2 regions of the Rhodococcus sp. NPDC059969 genome follow, and region 1 is predicted to be linked to the other one. Evidence: riboswitches for the same ligand, from Rfam matches in the RefSeq annotation. Region 1 holds a riboswitch; the other holds the start of a gene.
What was found. A riboswitch is a leader RNA that binds a small molecule or an ion and turns the genes downstream of it on or off. The one in region 1 is predicted to bind thiamine pyrophosphate.

Region 1 (7,269 bases):
TGCATCCGCGATGCGCTGGTACTGGTTGCCGTCACCGTAGAAGCGCTCTGCGATCGCCCACAGGGTGTCGCCGCTTTCGACGGTGTAGCTCTGCGCTGCCGGAGCGGCGGGCGCAGGTTCCGGTTCCGGTGCCGGAGCGGGCTCGGGGGCAGCCTCGGCGGCCGGCGCCTCGATTGCGGTGTCCGAAGACCACAGAGCGTTTCCACCGGCGGACAGAACGACGTTGCGATCGTCCTGAACCGAGAGGGAGGCACCGTCGTTGCCTGCGGTCTGCGATGCCCACACGGCGTCGGAGTCCTTGTAGATGACGAAGTTTCCGTCAGCCTGCACCTCGGCGCGGTTGGCGCCGGATCCGTTGGTGCCTGCGGCCCAAACAGCCTGTCCACCCTCGGACAGGACCAGGTTGCCGTCGTCCTGCAAGCTGAGGGTGTACGCGCCGTTGTCGGACTTGAGTTCCTGGCCGACTCCGAGGCTCTGACCTGACTGCAGTGTGCTCACGCTGTCCCTTTCCAAATCTGTTGCGATGACTGTGCCTCCACGATTCCGCTTTACCGTCCAGTTACCTTCTGGCCGTTGGTCTCGTAGGCGACCGAGTGTACGTTACCGAAGAGTACAGAGAATTGTGCAGCGTTGACGGACTGCGTGTCGAGCGTTCGGATCTTGCTGATATTAAGGCGTTTTGGGCGAAAATGCCGCGACATCGTACGCGAAGTTGCACCGTCGCGATGCACTTTCTCTTGAACGGCAGGTGAAATCGGCGCGCTCTCAGCGCATTGTCAGTAATCGCTACGGCCGCATCGATTTGCGCGTTTCGTCGTGGAGTACGGCAAGCAGTTCACGCTCGACCTCGGCGAACTCGGGCGAGGTGATCATGTCCAATTCGCGTGGCCTCGGCAAAGGAACGTCGACGACGCACCTGACCGTCGCCGGACGCGCAGACAGAACGACCACGCGGTCGGACAGATAAATCGCCTCGCGAATGTCGTGGGTGATCATCAACACGGTCCACCGGTACTGCTGCCACACGTCTTGCAGCCAGGCCTGCATCTCGGTGCGAGTCAACGAGTCCAGAGCGCCGAACGGCTCGTCGAGCAGCAGGACAGGCTTGCCCTGAACAACGGTGCGCAGCATTGCCGCTCGCTGGCGCATGCCGCCCGAGAGCTGCGACGGCCGAGCGTCCTCGAATCCGGACAGTCCGAACGCCGGGAACAACTCGCGAGCGCGCTCGCGTGCTTCCTTCTTGGCGACTCCCTGCACTTCCAAACCGAGGGCCGTGTTGTCCAGTACCGAGCGCCAGGGAAACAGCAGATCCTTCTGCGGCATGTACGCGGTGTGTACCTCGGCGGCTGCTTCGGATTCTGTCGCGCGCGAGCCGACACGGACCGAACCCGCGGTCGGGGATTCGAGCCCGGCCAGGACGTTGAAGATCGTGCTCTTGCCGCAGCCGCTCGGCCCGATGACCGACACGAACTCGCCCGCGTCGGCGCCAAAGGACACCGAATCGAGCACAAGACGCGATTCTCCGGCAGTGTCGAATCTCTTGGTCAGGTCCTGGATCTCGACCATTGCGTTCTCGACCGTATGGTCAGTCATGCCCGCGACCTCTCGTTCATGGCCCATGGTGCAACGATGCGCTCCACAGCGAACGTCAGCAAGTACAGCGTGACGCTGATCAATGCCGTCACCAGTACGGCCGCCAAGACCAGGTCGGTGCGGAAGGAGTTCTTCTGGGTGCTCATGTAGATGCCCAAACCGGAAGTAGCGCCGACGTATTCGGAGAACACTGCACCCACCACCGCGTAGGTGATGCCGATACGCAGGGCAGTGAAGAATCGCGGAATCGCCGAAGGTAGGCGGACGTAGCGGAACTCCTGCCAACGAGTGCTGCCCATGCTGCGCAGGAGAGCGCCCGCCTCCCGGTCGGCCGCGGCAAATCCCTCGATGAGGCCGATGGTCATCGGGAAGAACGTCGCAAGCGCGATCACCAAGACCTTCGGCAGCAGTCCGAAGCCGAACCAGATGATCATCAGTGGCGCGATGGCGATGATCGGCAACGTCTGCGAGACGACGAACAACGGCACCAGGGCTCGTGACAACCACGGCGAAAAGTCCACGACCACAGCAAGAATCCAGGCCAACACCAATGAAACAGTGAAGCCGACCAACGTGACCTGCAACGTCGACCAGGCGTGTCCGGAGATGATCTCGCGGTTGTCCCACCCCTGTGACAGAACGCGCCCCGGAGACGGAAGTACCTGCGGCCGAATCCCACTGATCTCGACGTAAACCTGCCACGCCGCCACGAGGAGCACCACCACGGCGAGCGCGGGAAGCGCCCGCCGCATGGTCGAGACCAATCGTCCGCTCACGTCAGGACGCGTCGAGATACTCATTGGTGAAGTACTCCGAGAAGTCCGGCTTCTGGGTCAACGGCTTTCCGTCGGGTCCGGCGAGCAATCCGTTCTCGAAGAGGAATCCCGAATAACCCGACCAGGTTTCGAGATTCTGGGCGCCCACAACGCCGTTGGCGTCTTTCATGTAGTCGGCGGCGAGCATCCGCTGACTCTCACGCACGAGGTCTTCGTCGGTGAAAGCTCCGGGGTTCGCGTCGATGACATCCTGCGCGGCCTGGTCCGGGTTGTCGGCAGCAGTCTGATATCCGCGTTGAACGGCCTTGACGAACTTGCGTGCCTCGTCGGGATGGTCCTGCAACCACTGCTGGTTGCCGTTGATCACGATCGAATACGCATCGGGGAAGCCGTAATCGGTGTACTGGAAGTACCGCATCGGAGTTCCGTTTCGCTCCGCTTCGAGGCCCTCCCAAGCAAAGTAGGAGACGGTGAAGTCTGCCTGGCCCGAGTACACGGCTTCGTACGCGGAAGTTCCGAGCGTGACCGTGGTGAAGTTCCCGGTCCCGCCGTCGTTGCGGATGATCTGCTGCAGCGTTTCGACTTCGCCGGGATCACCGAACCCGGCGTACGTCTTCCCGTCGAGATCACGTGGGCGCGTGATGTCCGCACGATCCGCCTTCACGCCGATGCCGGTGGCGCGGTGCTGAAGTGGCGCGATGACGGACGTCGTGGCGGCGCCGGCTGCACGGGCGAACGTGGCCTGACTCTGCGTACTGATACCGAACTCCGCATTGCCGGCGTCGACCAGGGTGTCGGGCGAGGTGTTGTTGTACGGCAGGATCGAGACGTCCAGACCAGCGTCCTCGAAGTAGCCCTCTTGGAGTGCAACGTACAAACCGGTGTGGTTCGTGTTCGGTGTCCAGTCGAGTGCGAACCGAATGGTCCCGTCGGAAGAGCCGGTGTCGGCGGCGCATCCGGTCAGAACTGTGAACGCGGCTGCGATCGCGGCAGAGGTGGCGAGGGTGCGGCGTAGTGCCGCAAACGACATCACGACGCCGGCCAAGGCTGCTGGTGGAGTGCGGAATCCCAGAACATAAGCTCGTAGCGACTGGCGATTCGGAACGCTTCACTCATCGCCTCACGCTCTGTCTCGGTGGCTGCCTCAGCGGCCGCGTCGACCAGTACGCGAGCCTGCGCCACAGACTCGTGAAATTCGGGTGCGTCGTAGGTTGTGACCCACTGCGCGTACGGGTGTGACGGATCGCCGTCGAGCACCTCGCACGCTGAAGCGGCAAGATCGCGGCCGACCTCGGCGTAGATCCAGAAGCAGGGGAGTACCGCCGCTGCGGAGACCGGGTAAGGCGCGGTTGCTGCAGTCGCCGTCAGATACGAGACGTATCCCAGGCAGGCCTGCGAATGCTCCAGTTTTCCCGATCCCGCGGGAAGAAGTCCGCCGGTGAGCAGTCCGTCGTGAAGCGCAGATTCCACTGTCGCTGCCGTGGACGCGGAATTGGACCAGAAGCCCGCGGACTGCGGATCGGGTGCGTGCGCCGCGACCAGGGACAAGGCCTTCGAATATCCCTCCAGATAGAGCTTGTCCTGCTCGATGTACGTACGGAACGCGTCGAGAGGCAGTGTTCCGTCGCCGAGGCGTTTGAGGAACTCGAGTGAGTCGATCGACTCGCGGAGGGCCTTCGTCTCGGCCCAGAGTCGATCGGTGAACCGATCCGTCGACGGCGCTGTGGCCACCGAGTTTTCGGCAGAATTGTATGCAGGCTGCGTAGTAGCCATGACATCCCTTCGTCAGCATTACCTGATCAGGTTCCCGGGTGTGTTCTCAGCCCCGCCCATGCGGAGCACCCCGTGTCAGAACTAGGCGACCTTAACACCGAGCCTCTCCTTCGTCGGCGCCTACCTGGCAGTTGAGTAATCGGCGCACACCGGCCTTAAGTTGGTACGTTTGGTCTTGTTTGCCACACGCGCGGGTCGGGAGGGGATTCAGACATGGAGACCGACGTTCGACCGAATCTTGGCGAGGACGGAACTCTCGTCATCCGTGCCCGAGGCGGAGAAGCACGGGGATATCCGGATGGCGGAGTGTTCGCGTGGAAGGGCATGCCCTACGCATCAGCGCCGGTGGGTGAGCGGAGATTCCGCGCGCCGCAACCCACAGAGCCGTGGGACGGGGTGCGCGACTGTCGTGAGTTCGGGCCGATCGCGCCGCAAGGGCAGAGTCCGGCGGTTCCGATCGACCGTGCTTTCAAGATCGACGAGGACTGTCTGTCGATCAACGTGTGGGCCCCGCGCCCCGACGGAACGCCGCGACCGGTGATGGTGTGGATTCACGGCGGTGCTTACTGCCTCGGGTCCGCCGCGCAAACGATCTACGACGGCCGTCATCTGGCTGAAACCGGAGACGTTGTTCTCGTCTCCTTCAACTATCGCGTCGGTGCCCTCGGATTCCTGGACCTGTCCGGATTCTCCACCGCGGATACCGTTTTCGAATCGAACTGTGGTCTGCGAGACCAGATTGCGGCACTCGAGTGGGTTCGAGACAACATCGACGCGTTCGGCGGAGATCCGGGAGCGGTGACCGTCTTCGGTGAGTCCTCCGGCGCAGGATCCATCACGACGCTCATGACCTGTCCCAGCGCCGAAGGTCTGTTCCACCGCGCGATCGCTCAAAGTCCGCCCGCGACCTCCGTCTACGGGGCCGAGCGCGCCAAGACCGTGGCGGAGCGGTTTCTCGAACTGCTCTCGATCGAGCCCGAAGATGCGGGCGATCTGCTGACCACGGATCTCGAACTGCTCGTCAAGGCAAGCGATGACCTGGTCAACGAAATCCCGACCCGGATTCCGGGAACTTTGGCGATGGCGCCCGTCGTCGATCGCGATCTGGTGCCGCACTACCCGGTTGCGGCTTTCCAGAAGGGTTATGCGCACCGGATCCCGCTGATCATCGGTTCCAACAAGGACGAGGCGTCGATCTTCAAGTTCATGAAGTCGCCCCTGATGCCGGTGAGCGCGCAGTCCGTCGAGGCCATGCTGCAATTACTGGCCGACGATCACCCCGATATCTCCGCAACCAAACTCGCCGAGATCATGTCGGCTTACCCTGACCATGCGAAACCGAGTGGTGCGCTGGCGCTTTCACGGGACGCGGCGTTTCGCATGCCGACCCTGTGGATTGCCGACGCTCACTGCAGGCATTCCCCCACCTGGGTCTACCGCTTCGATCACGCGACGCCGATGCTCAAAGCGGCACGGATCGGGGCGGGCCACGCGACCGAATTACCTTATGTATTCGGTAATTTCGGAACCCTGAACGTCGATCCCACGTTCTGGCTCGGCGGACGTAAGGCCGCGATGGAGGTAGCAGGGCGTATTCAACGGCGATGGCTGGCCTTCGCCAGGCATGCCGTGCCGGCGGCCCTCGACGGCTCGAAGCACTGGGCGCCGTACGAGGAAGAGAAGCGGTCGACGCTGTTGATCGACTCCGCCGACACCCTCGTCAGCGACCCCGATCACGGATTGCGCGTCGCCTGGGGCAACGACGTGATGGGGTTCAACTGACGTCGGTCGAGTGCCGCGGACGATCGAGTTCGCGAAGCACCGGCAGGGAAGCACAGACAGCGGCGATCAGGATGATCGGAATCGACAGGGCCACAAAGGTCGACGCGATTCCGAGTTGATCGAGCAGAGGGCCGACTGCAAGGTAGCCCAGCGGGCCGGCGGCGTAGGCCGTCGACGTCATGACACCGACGACGCGTCCGCGCATGTGCTCCGGGCTGTGCGTCTGCATGGCGTAGTTGGCGATCGGTCCGACCGGTCCGTAGACGAGACCCTGTAGCCCGGCGAGTACGAGGATCACCCAGAGCGGGGGGAGGAGCGCCATCGCGAGCATTGCGATGCCGAGAACGGCGACCGCAAAAATCATGATCAGGCGTCGGGACATGATCGGTGCGAGTGGAGCATAAGCGAGAGAGCCGATGATGCCGCCGATCGCCAAGGCCATCAGCACCGATCCGAGTTGGGCAGGTTGATCCAACTCGGTGAAGTACACCGGGAACACGACGCTCTCCACCGGCATGTAGAGCGCGACGACGGCCATGTCGATCAGAGCCAGAGTGCGGAGCAGTTTGTTGTTCCAGACGAACCGAAGACCGTCGAGGGTGCCGTGCCAGATCGATTTCGGCCGATGTTCGTGTTCGGGCACCCCGGCCCCGGGAAGCCGGATGAAGGCGACCACGACTATCGAGAACACAAAGCCTGCCGCCGTCACCCAGAGCGTGTTCACCGCTCCGATCGTTGCGATCAGGACACCGCCGATGCCAGGGCCGATCAGGTACGCGACATTGAAGTTGGCCTCGTACACACTGTTGGTTCGATCGAGTTTCCACTTGGCGGCCCGAGTTGCGGCGGGCAGCATCGACTCCCGCGCCGCCATTCCGGCGGGGTCGAACACGGCGCCGAGCGCGGCCAACGCCGCGATCACCGGGATGGTCAGGTCGGCAGTGGCCGCGATGATCGGAATCGTTGCTACCGACATCGCGGAGAGTGCGTCGGAAATCATCGAGGTACGACGACGTCCGAACTTGTCGACGAATGTCCCCGAGAACAAGCTCGATACGAGTAGCGGAATGGCTGCTGCGCCGGCCACTATCGCCGCGTCGGTGGCCCTGCCCGTTCGTTCGAGGACCAGCCAGGGGAGCACGACGATAGCGATACCGTTGCCGATCGCCGAGAACAGCGTCGCGAGATTGACCAGTACGAGAGGGAGATAGCTGGGAATAGCTACGTCCGAGGATGTAGGTGGACGCCGATCTGCTGAGGCGACCACGTTCTTTCCTTCCCCGAGATGGTGCCGACCAGGGTTTCGACTCGGATTTCGACGAGTTCGACGACGGCACCATCGACG
Region 2 (7,269 bases), on a different contig from region 1:
GAGCGGACGGGGCGCACGGTCACGCTCCGACTCCGCTTCGCCGATTTCACGCGGGCTACTCGATCTCACACGCTGCGCCGGTCCACGGCCGACACAGCGGAACTGCTGAACGCCTCGATGGTGCTGCTGGACGAAGCGATACCGCTGATCGCGGACAAGGGCATCACGTTGATCGGTGTGGCAGTCTCCAACCTGGATCGGGACGGCGCCGAACAACTCGAATTGCCCTTCGACGGTCCAGGATTCGCGGGTCCGGACACTGCCGCCCTCGACTCGGCGATGGATAGCGTCCGGAAGAAGTTCGGCTCCGCAGCCCTCACGAGGGGAGTCCTTCTGGGGCGCGACCCGGATCTGTCGGTGCCGTTGCTTCCGGACTAGGTGAGATTTTCTCGCAGAGTTGCTCCGTCGTACTCGCGACGGAACAACCCACGAGCCTGCAATGCCGGAATCACGTGATCGACAAAATCTTCCAGACCGTGGGGATAGGTCGGTGGCATCAGATTGAAGCCGTCGGCGCCGCGGCCGTTCAACCAGGCTTCCATTTCGTCGGCGATGGATTCGGGTGTTCCGATCATTGTTGCGTGTCCGCCACCGGCAGCCAATGTTCCGAGGAGCTCACGCACTGTCGGTGAATCCTTCTCGACGATCCGCAGAATCGTTGCGTAGCGTCCCTGCGGCCCGGTGAATGCCTCGAGCGGCGGTAGTGGGGGGACAGGACCGTCGAGATCCCAGTTTTCGCAGTTCTGTCCGGTGAACAACGACAGTTGGCGTATCGACTGTTCAGTGGGCAGAAGGCGGTCCAATTCGGCCTTCTTCGCCCGCGCTTCGGCGACCGTGCTGCCGACGTAGGTGACCAGGCCCGGCATGACCGCGACGGCGGCGGAATCCCTGCCGGCGCGTTCGATTCTCGATTTCACGTCCGCGTAGTACTTCTGCGCGCTGGGGAGGTCGTAGGCAACCGAATAGATTGCTTCGGCGCGCCGCGCCGCCAGATCGCGACCCTGCTCGGACGCCCCGGCCTGGAACAACACCGGCCTACCCTGCGGGGATCGCGGAACCGTCAACGGGCCGTCCACCCGAAAATGCTTGCCGTCGTGATTGATTCGAGAAATCTCGCCGGCGTCGGCGAAACGCCCGCCGCGGTCGAGGATCAGAGCGTCTTCCGACCATGAATCCCACAGTGCGAGGGCTACTTCGACAAATTCGTCGGCTCGTTCATATCTGGACGCGTGGTCCGGCATCGCCTCCAGTCCGTGGTTGCGCGCTTCCTGGTCGAACATCGAGGTCACGACGTTCCAGCCGGCCCGGCCGCCGCTGATGTGGTCGAGTGATGCCAACAGCCGCGCCGCGTGAAACGGCGTGTAGAAAGTCGTGGAAATGGTGGTGACGAGACCGATGTTCGTTGTCGCCCGCGCCATGGCAGTCAATGCGGTGATCGGCTCGAGAAACCACGACGCACCCGACTCGGGTTCGCGAACACTGTGACCGTCAGCGAAGAAGACGGCGTCCAGCTTTCCGCGTTCGGCGATCTGGGCGAGCGACTCGTAATACGTGATGTCGCCGAGACTTTCGACCGGTGAGTCGCGATGACGCCATGCCGCACTGTGATGTCCGCACCCGAGCAGGAACGCACCTATCCGTAATTGTGCGCCCATCAGTTCTTGACGAGTCCGCCGTCGACAACCAGGTTCTGGCCGGTCACGGCCCGCGACCAGGGCGAGGCGAAGAACAGTGCGGCGTCGGCGAATTCGTCCGGTGTCGTGACCCGGCGCAGGGGAGTGCTTGCCGCGATCATGTCGAATACCGCTTCTGGCGTCGCGGCACTCGCGTCCGTGGTGCGGAGCAAGCCGCCGGAGACCATGTTGACGGTGATCCCGTCCGGACCGAGGTCCGCGGACAATGTCCGCGTCAGTGCCAGCAGTGCGGCTTTGGCGGCGGTGTAGTCGTGGTACGGAACTACCGGATTCTGGACCAGATTGGTTCCGACAGTGATGATTCGGCCGAACCCGAGTTCTCGCATGCCGGAGAGTGCTGCCTGGGTGGTGTTGAGTGTCCCGGCGACAGCTCCGCGTAGTTGGGAGTCGAAGTCGGCCCAGGTGATCGTGTCCGCGTTCGGCCGGGCGTCACCGTTGAACGAGAAGTCGACAAGTGCATTGTCGACCACGGTCGAGATCGGTGCCTCGAATCGCTCGAGTGCAGCGGCGAACAACTGATCGACGGAGCTGCGGTCCGTCACGTCCGCCTGGACTGCGAAGGTGCGATCCCTGCCCAGTTCGGCGACCAGGGCCTCGGCGGCATCACGGCTCTTGTTGTAGTTCACGATCACCCGGGCGCCTGAGCGGGAGAATGCTCGGCTCAGTGCGGCTCCGAGCCCGCGGGCACCACCGGTGATCAGGACGATCTGCTCGCTGAGTTCGAGAGCGCGCTGAAATTGCTGTTCGGTCATGTCGACATCCCTCCGCCAGTGCTAACTGGTCAGGTTCATCGGGTCTGATCTCAGCCGACTTTTTCGGCACCCCGTGTCGCCGTCCATCAGACCACGAGAGGTGAACCCACCTGAACGCCGGGTGCGTGGTAATTGCCGGCGCGATGAGTTTTCGATCGCCGGGGAGTCGTTATTGGCAAGCGAAGTGGCAACCGGCCGCTCGCCTTCGCCCCGGGAGATTCCGATGACTACCCAGCCTGCCCACCACGACACCCTTTCCGGTGATGCAACACGAACGGCACCTTCGGGGACCGCGCGCAAGGTCGGATACGTCCTGAGTGGTCTGTTCGTACTTTTCATGCTGTTCGACGGCATCATCCACATCCTCAATCTCCAGACGGTCAAGGACGCCTCGGCCGAACTGGGGCTGCCCGACTCTCTTGCCCTGACAGCCGGGGTCGTGCAGTTGATCTGCCTTGCGCTGTACGTGATTCCGCGAACGTCCGTACTCGGCGCGATTCTGCTCACCGGTTACCTGGGTGGCGCTGTGTTGACCAACCTACGAGCTGAACAGCCTCTGGTGAGCACCACATTGTTTGCCGTCTACGCCGGAATCGTGATGTGGGCTGGACTGTATCTCCGAGATGAGAAGGTTCGCGAGATCATTCCACTCCGTCGGGCCTGAAATCAGGCCATCGAAGGGGTTGCGTGGGACGCGGTGTCCCATTATGTTTGACCTCATTCAAGTCCGTCGACTGCAATCGGCGGACTGGCCGTGAGGAGACACCGATGGCTCGGTCAGCGTCGATCGAAGTGGAACTGCCGTACCACGAGGTACTGCAGACTTTGTCCGAGGGCTCCGTGGCCCGCAGTTTTGATCCCTACCTCGACATCGACTGGGATTCACCAGAGTTCGCGATCGATCCACATGATCCGAGATGGGTGCTCTCGTCCGTCTCGGACCCCCTCGGCGCGACGCAGTGGTACCAGGAGCAGTCCCTGCAACGTCGAATCGCGATGGGAATGTGGCGTCAGGCCAACGTGACCAAGGTGGGTTCGGCGTTCGAGAGCATCTTGATCCGGGGAATGCTGCAGTACATCATGGCGCTTCCCAATCAGTCACCCGAGTTCCGGTACTGCCTGCACGAGATGACCGAAGAGTGCAATCACATCCAGATGTTCCAGGAACTCGTCAATCGTATGGACATCGACGTGCCGGGTATGCGTCCGATGTTCCGGCGACTCTCGCCCATCATCGGAGTGCTGGGTGCCAAGTTCCCGGTCATCTTCTTCATCGGCATTCTTGCCGGAGAAGAGCCGATCGACCACTTCCAGAAGGACTTAATCCGCGAAGGTAAGGACACCCCGCCGGCGATGCTCCGCACCATGGAGATTCACATCGCCGAAGAAGCGAGACATATTTCGTTTGCGCACGAGTTCCTGCGCAATCACGTTCCCAGGCTCAGTCGTACCAGTCGGGCAATGACGTCGGTAGCCTTCCCCGGCGCGATGCGTTGGCTCGCAGGCGAAATCATGTCACCGCCCAAGGAATTCGCCGAAGAATTCGGCATTCCCGAAGACGTGATGGCGAGTGCTTTCTGGGGCAGCCCGCATTCCCGCCGAATTCTGGGGAACTACTTCGGTGAAATGCGGTCCCTGGCAGACGAACTCGGTCTCATGAACCCCGTGTCGAAGCGGGCGTGGCGAAGGCTGGGCATCGACGGCGACTACGCACGCTATCGCGGCGAGCCGAAGCGCTCCGACAAAACACGGATCTAGTCAGGCGGCCCGGATCTAGTCAGGCGGCCCGGATCTAGTCAGGTAGCGAGGACTGGCCGTCGGCGGACACCAGTTCAGCGATGAGCGTGGACAATTCGACGTGGGGATCGATCGTGAGCCCGCTCGAGCGGGCAACGCCGTCGAACATGTACCAGGTGTATTTCGCGAGGTCGGCGACGATCTCTGCGCGGCTCGGTTTCGGATCAGTGCTTCGGACCCAGTGAGTGAGCGTGCCCTCGACCATCGTCACCACTGCGAACGGTAGTGAATCGAAGGGCGACGAATCGATCCCCACGGATCGGCCGACTTCGGTGATGGTGGCCAGGGCCGAGTCGGCGATTGTCGCCTTCAGACTGCTGATCGCGTCGATGCTCTCGTCGTCGTAGTCGGTGGGGCCGGTACCCATGAACTCGTGAATACGAGGATGCTCGGTGATCCACTCGGCGACGGCGCTGATGGTGCGAGTCAGGATCTCGTCGAGAGTGCCCACCGAAATGCTCATCGACGCATCCAGGGCAGCGGCAAATTGGCCGAGCACAAACGCTCGGACTCGTCGATCGAGGTCGTCCCGGCCGCTGAATTGCCGGTATACCACCGACTTGGCGAGACCGGCCCGGTCGGCGATCTGCTGAACGGACACCTCGGCACCTGCTGCCCGCTCTTCGATCAGTTCGACAGCGGAGGTGAGTATCCGTTTCTGACGCTCGGAGTTGTGCCGCTCCCACCGAGCTTCGCGACCGGTCAACTCCGCAGTGGCAGGTTGCGCAATTGCGTCGCTCGGCATCGGGTCAGTCTATCCGGACACCACCCGGCTCGGGATCAGGCGCGGCATCGCACATTCTCGTCGGCACAACGTGGGACACTGGTCGAGTGAGGTTGTATCGAGACACGGCGGTGGTGCTGCGCCTGCACAAACTGGGCGAAGCCGACCACATCGTCACGTTGCTCACCCGTCAGTTCGGGTTGGTGCGTGCCGTGGCCAAAGGTGTCCGCCGGACAACCTCCAAATTCGGCGCCAGACTCGAACCGTTTGCTCACATCGACGTACAGCTTCTCCCCGGCAAGAATCTCGACATCATCACCCAGGTGCAGACGGTCGATGCGTTCGCCACCGACATCGTCGACGACTACAGCCGGTACACGACGGCGTGCGCGGTACTCGAAACTGCCGAGCGGTTGGCCGGTGAGGAACGTGCGCCGGCCCCGCAGCTTCAGCGATTGACGGTTGGCGCACTGCGCGCGATCGCCGAGCAGGCACGACCGGTCGAGTTCGTGCTCGACGCGTTCTTGTTGCGAGCCATGGGCTATGCGGGTTGGGCACCTGCCCTCGAAGAGTGTGCGCGCTGCAGCGCTCCTGGACCGCACCGGGCATTTCACGTCGCCGCAGGTGGAGCCGTGTGTACCTATTGCCGCCCGGCGGGTGCTGCGACGCCGTCACCCGGAGTGCTCGACTTGATGGAAGCCCTGCTCCGAGGAGAGTGGGAGGGTACCGATTCGGCGCCCGCGACTCTGCGGACGCAAGCCAGCGGACTGGTCGCGGCACACCTGCAGTGGCATCTCGAGCGCCAATTGCGGACGTTGCCGCTGATCGAGCGTTCAAGGCCGCATGCAGCCGTCGAGGTCGACTTGCCCGTGAGGCAGGATGGAACCCGTGATTCGACGACGCGAACCGCGAACTCCGCTTGATTCTGCTGCTGAACGGGTGATCCGGCCACCGGACCCACATCCGTCCGGGGCGACCCCGCCCATCCTGCAAACCGAACTCATCCCGCGCCACGTCGCGTTGGTGATGGACGGCAACGGTCGGTGGGCTCAAGAGCGCGGTTTGCCGCGAACCGCCGGGCACGAACGCGGCGAAGCTGTCCTGATGGACACGGTGTGCGGTTGCATCGAGATGGGCGTCGAGTGGCTCTCCGCCTACGCCTTCTCCACCGAGAACTGGAAGCGCAGTCCCGACGAAGTTCGATTCCTCATGGGCTTCAACCGTGACGTCATCCGTCGCCGACGCGACGAGATGAACGAAATGGGTGTGCGTGTTCGGTGGGCCGGTCGTAAACCGCGCCTGTGGGCGAGTGTGATCAAGGAACTCGAGATCGCCGAAGAACTGACCAAGAACAACACCGTCATGAACTTGACCATGTGCGTGAATTACGGCGGCCGGGCCGAAATTGCCGATGCGGTAAAGGAAATCGCGAAGCGCGTCGCCGCCGGCGAGATCAATCCGGACAAGATCACCGAGGCGACGGTGGCCAAGTACCTCGACGAGCCCGACATGCCCGACGTCGATCTGTTCCTGCGCCCGTCGGGAGAACAGCGGACGTCCAATTTCTTGATCTGGCAATCCGCCTACGCCGAAATGGTGTACCAGGAGAAGCTGTTTCCCGATTTCGACCGCCGCGACCTCTGGGCCGCGTGCGTCGAATACGCCTCACGCGACCGTAGATTCGGTGGCGTCAAATGACGACAGGGGAGAACATGACCGACACCACCGACGAAGCAGCCCGCCTACAAGAACGCGCGGCCGCCTCGCTGGCGCATTTCGTGACGGTCGATGTGGCTGCCGACGGATCGCTGGGTTTTCAGTACTCGGGCGCGCTGTGTTCGATCCAGGCGATGAATCTGTCCGAGGGTCTGGACGTGCTGTCCATGACGTGTGTTCTCGCGTGGGACCGGCCGGTCAGCGCGGCACTGCATCGCAAGGTGGCCGAGCGGAATCGGACCATCCAATTCGGCTCGATCGCGGTGTTCGGTCACGGAAGTCTGGCGGACGTCATCCTGCGGTACACGTTCCCGGCGGCCGGACTGGACGACGAGGCACTGACCACGATGTTGCTACTCGCGCTCACCGGTGCCGATACCGCCCGGCAGGGTTTGATTCCCTGACGCTCTCAGGAGGCGGCGCAGTCGCGGCAGGTGCCGAAGATCTCCACGGTGTGGCTCACTTCGGTGAAACCGTTGTCCTCGGCGATGGTCTGTGACCACTGCTCGACGGTCGGGCCCTCGACCTCGACGGTGAATCCGCAGTTGCGGCACACCAGGTGATGGTGGTGGCCGGAGGAGCACCG

Region 2: it holds a riboswitch for thiamine pyrophosphate, as region 1 does, so the genes downstream of both, ACFWAD_RS19780 (3-oxoacyl-ACP reductase) here and ACFWAD_RS26955 (TenA family protein) in region 1, are expected to answer to the same signal.

The regions. Positions count from the first base shown of each region.
Region 1 is NZ_JBHWUF010000013.1:93,891-101,159, reverse strand. Features, by position in the region: gene ACFWAD_RS26975 (LysM peptidoglycan-binding domain-containing protein) at 1-498, opposite strand, end outside; gene ACFWAD_RS26970 (ABC transporter ATP-binding protein) at 787-1,593, opposite strand; gene ACFWAD_RS26965 (ABC transporter permease) at 1,590-2,393, opposite strand; gene ACFWAD_RS26960 (ABC transporter substrate-binding protein) at 2,371-3,399, opposite strand; gene ACFWAD_RS26955 (TenA family protein) at 3,399-4,142, opposite strand; TPP riboswitch at 4,130-4,225, opposite strand; gene ACFWAD_RS26950 (carboxylesterase/lipase family protein) at 4,356-5,924, shown strand; gene ACFWAD_RS26945 (MFS transporter) at 5,917-7,143, opposite strand.
Region 2 is NZ_JBHWUF010000007.1:116,025-123,293, forward strand. Features, by position in the region: gene dinB (DNA polymerase IV) at 1-378, shown strand, start outside; gene ACFWAD_RS19775 (LLM class flavin-dependent oxidoreductase) at 375-1,655, opposite strand; gene ACFWAD_RS19780 (3-oxoacyl-ACP reductase) at 1,655-2,446, opposite strand; TPP riboswitch at 2,437-2,530, opposite strand; gene ACFWAD_RS19785 (DoxX family protein) at 2,670-3,110, shown strand; gene ACFWAD_RS19790 (diiron oxygenase) at 3,215-4,204, shown strand; gene ACFWAD_RS19795 (TetR/AcrR family transcriptional regulator) at 4,239-4,988, opposite strand; gene recO (DNA repair protein RecO) at 5,075-5,890, shown strand; gene ACFWAD_RS19805 (isoprenyl transferase) at 5,847-6,665, shown strand; gene ACFWAD_RS19810 (YbjN domain-containing protein) at 6,680-7,087, shown strand; gene ACFWAD_RS19815 (Fur family transcriptional regulator) at 7,093-7,269, opposite strand, start outside.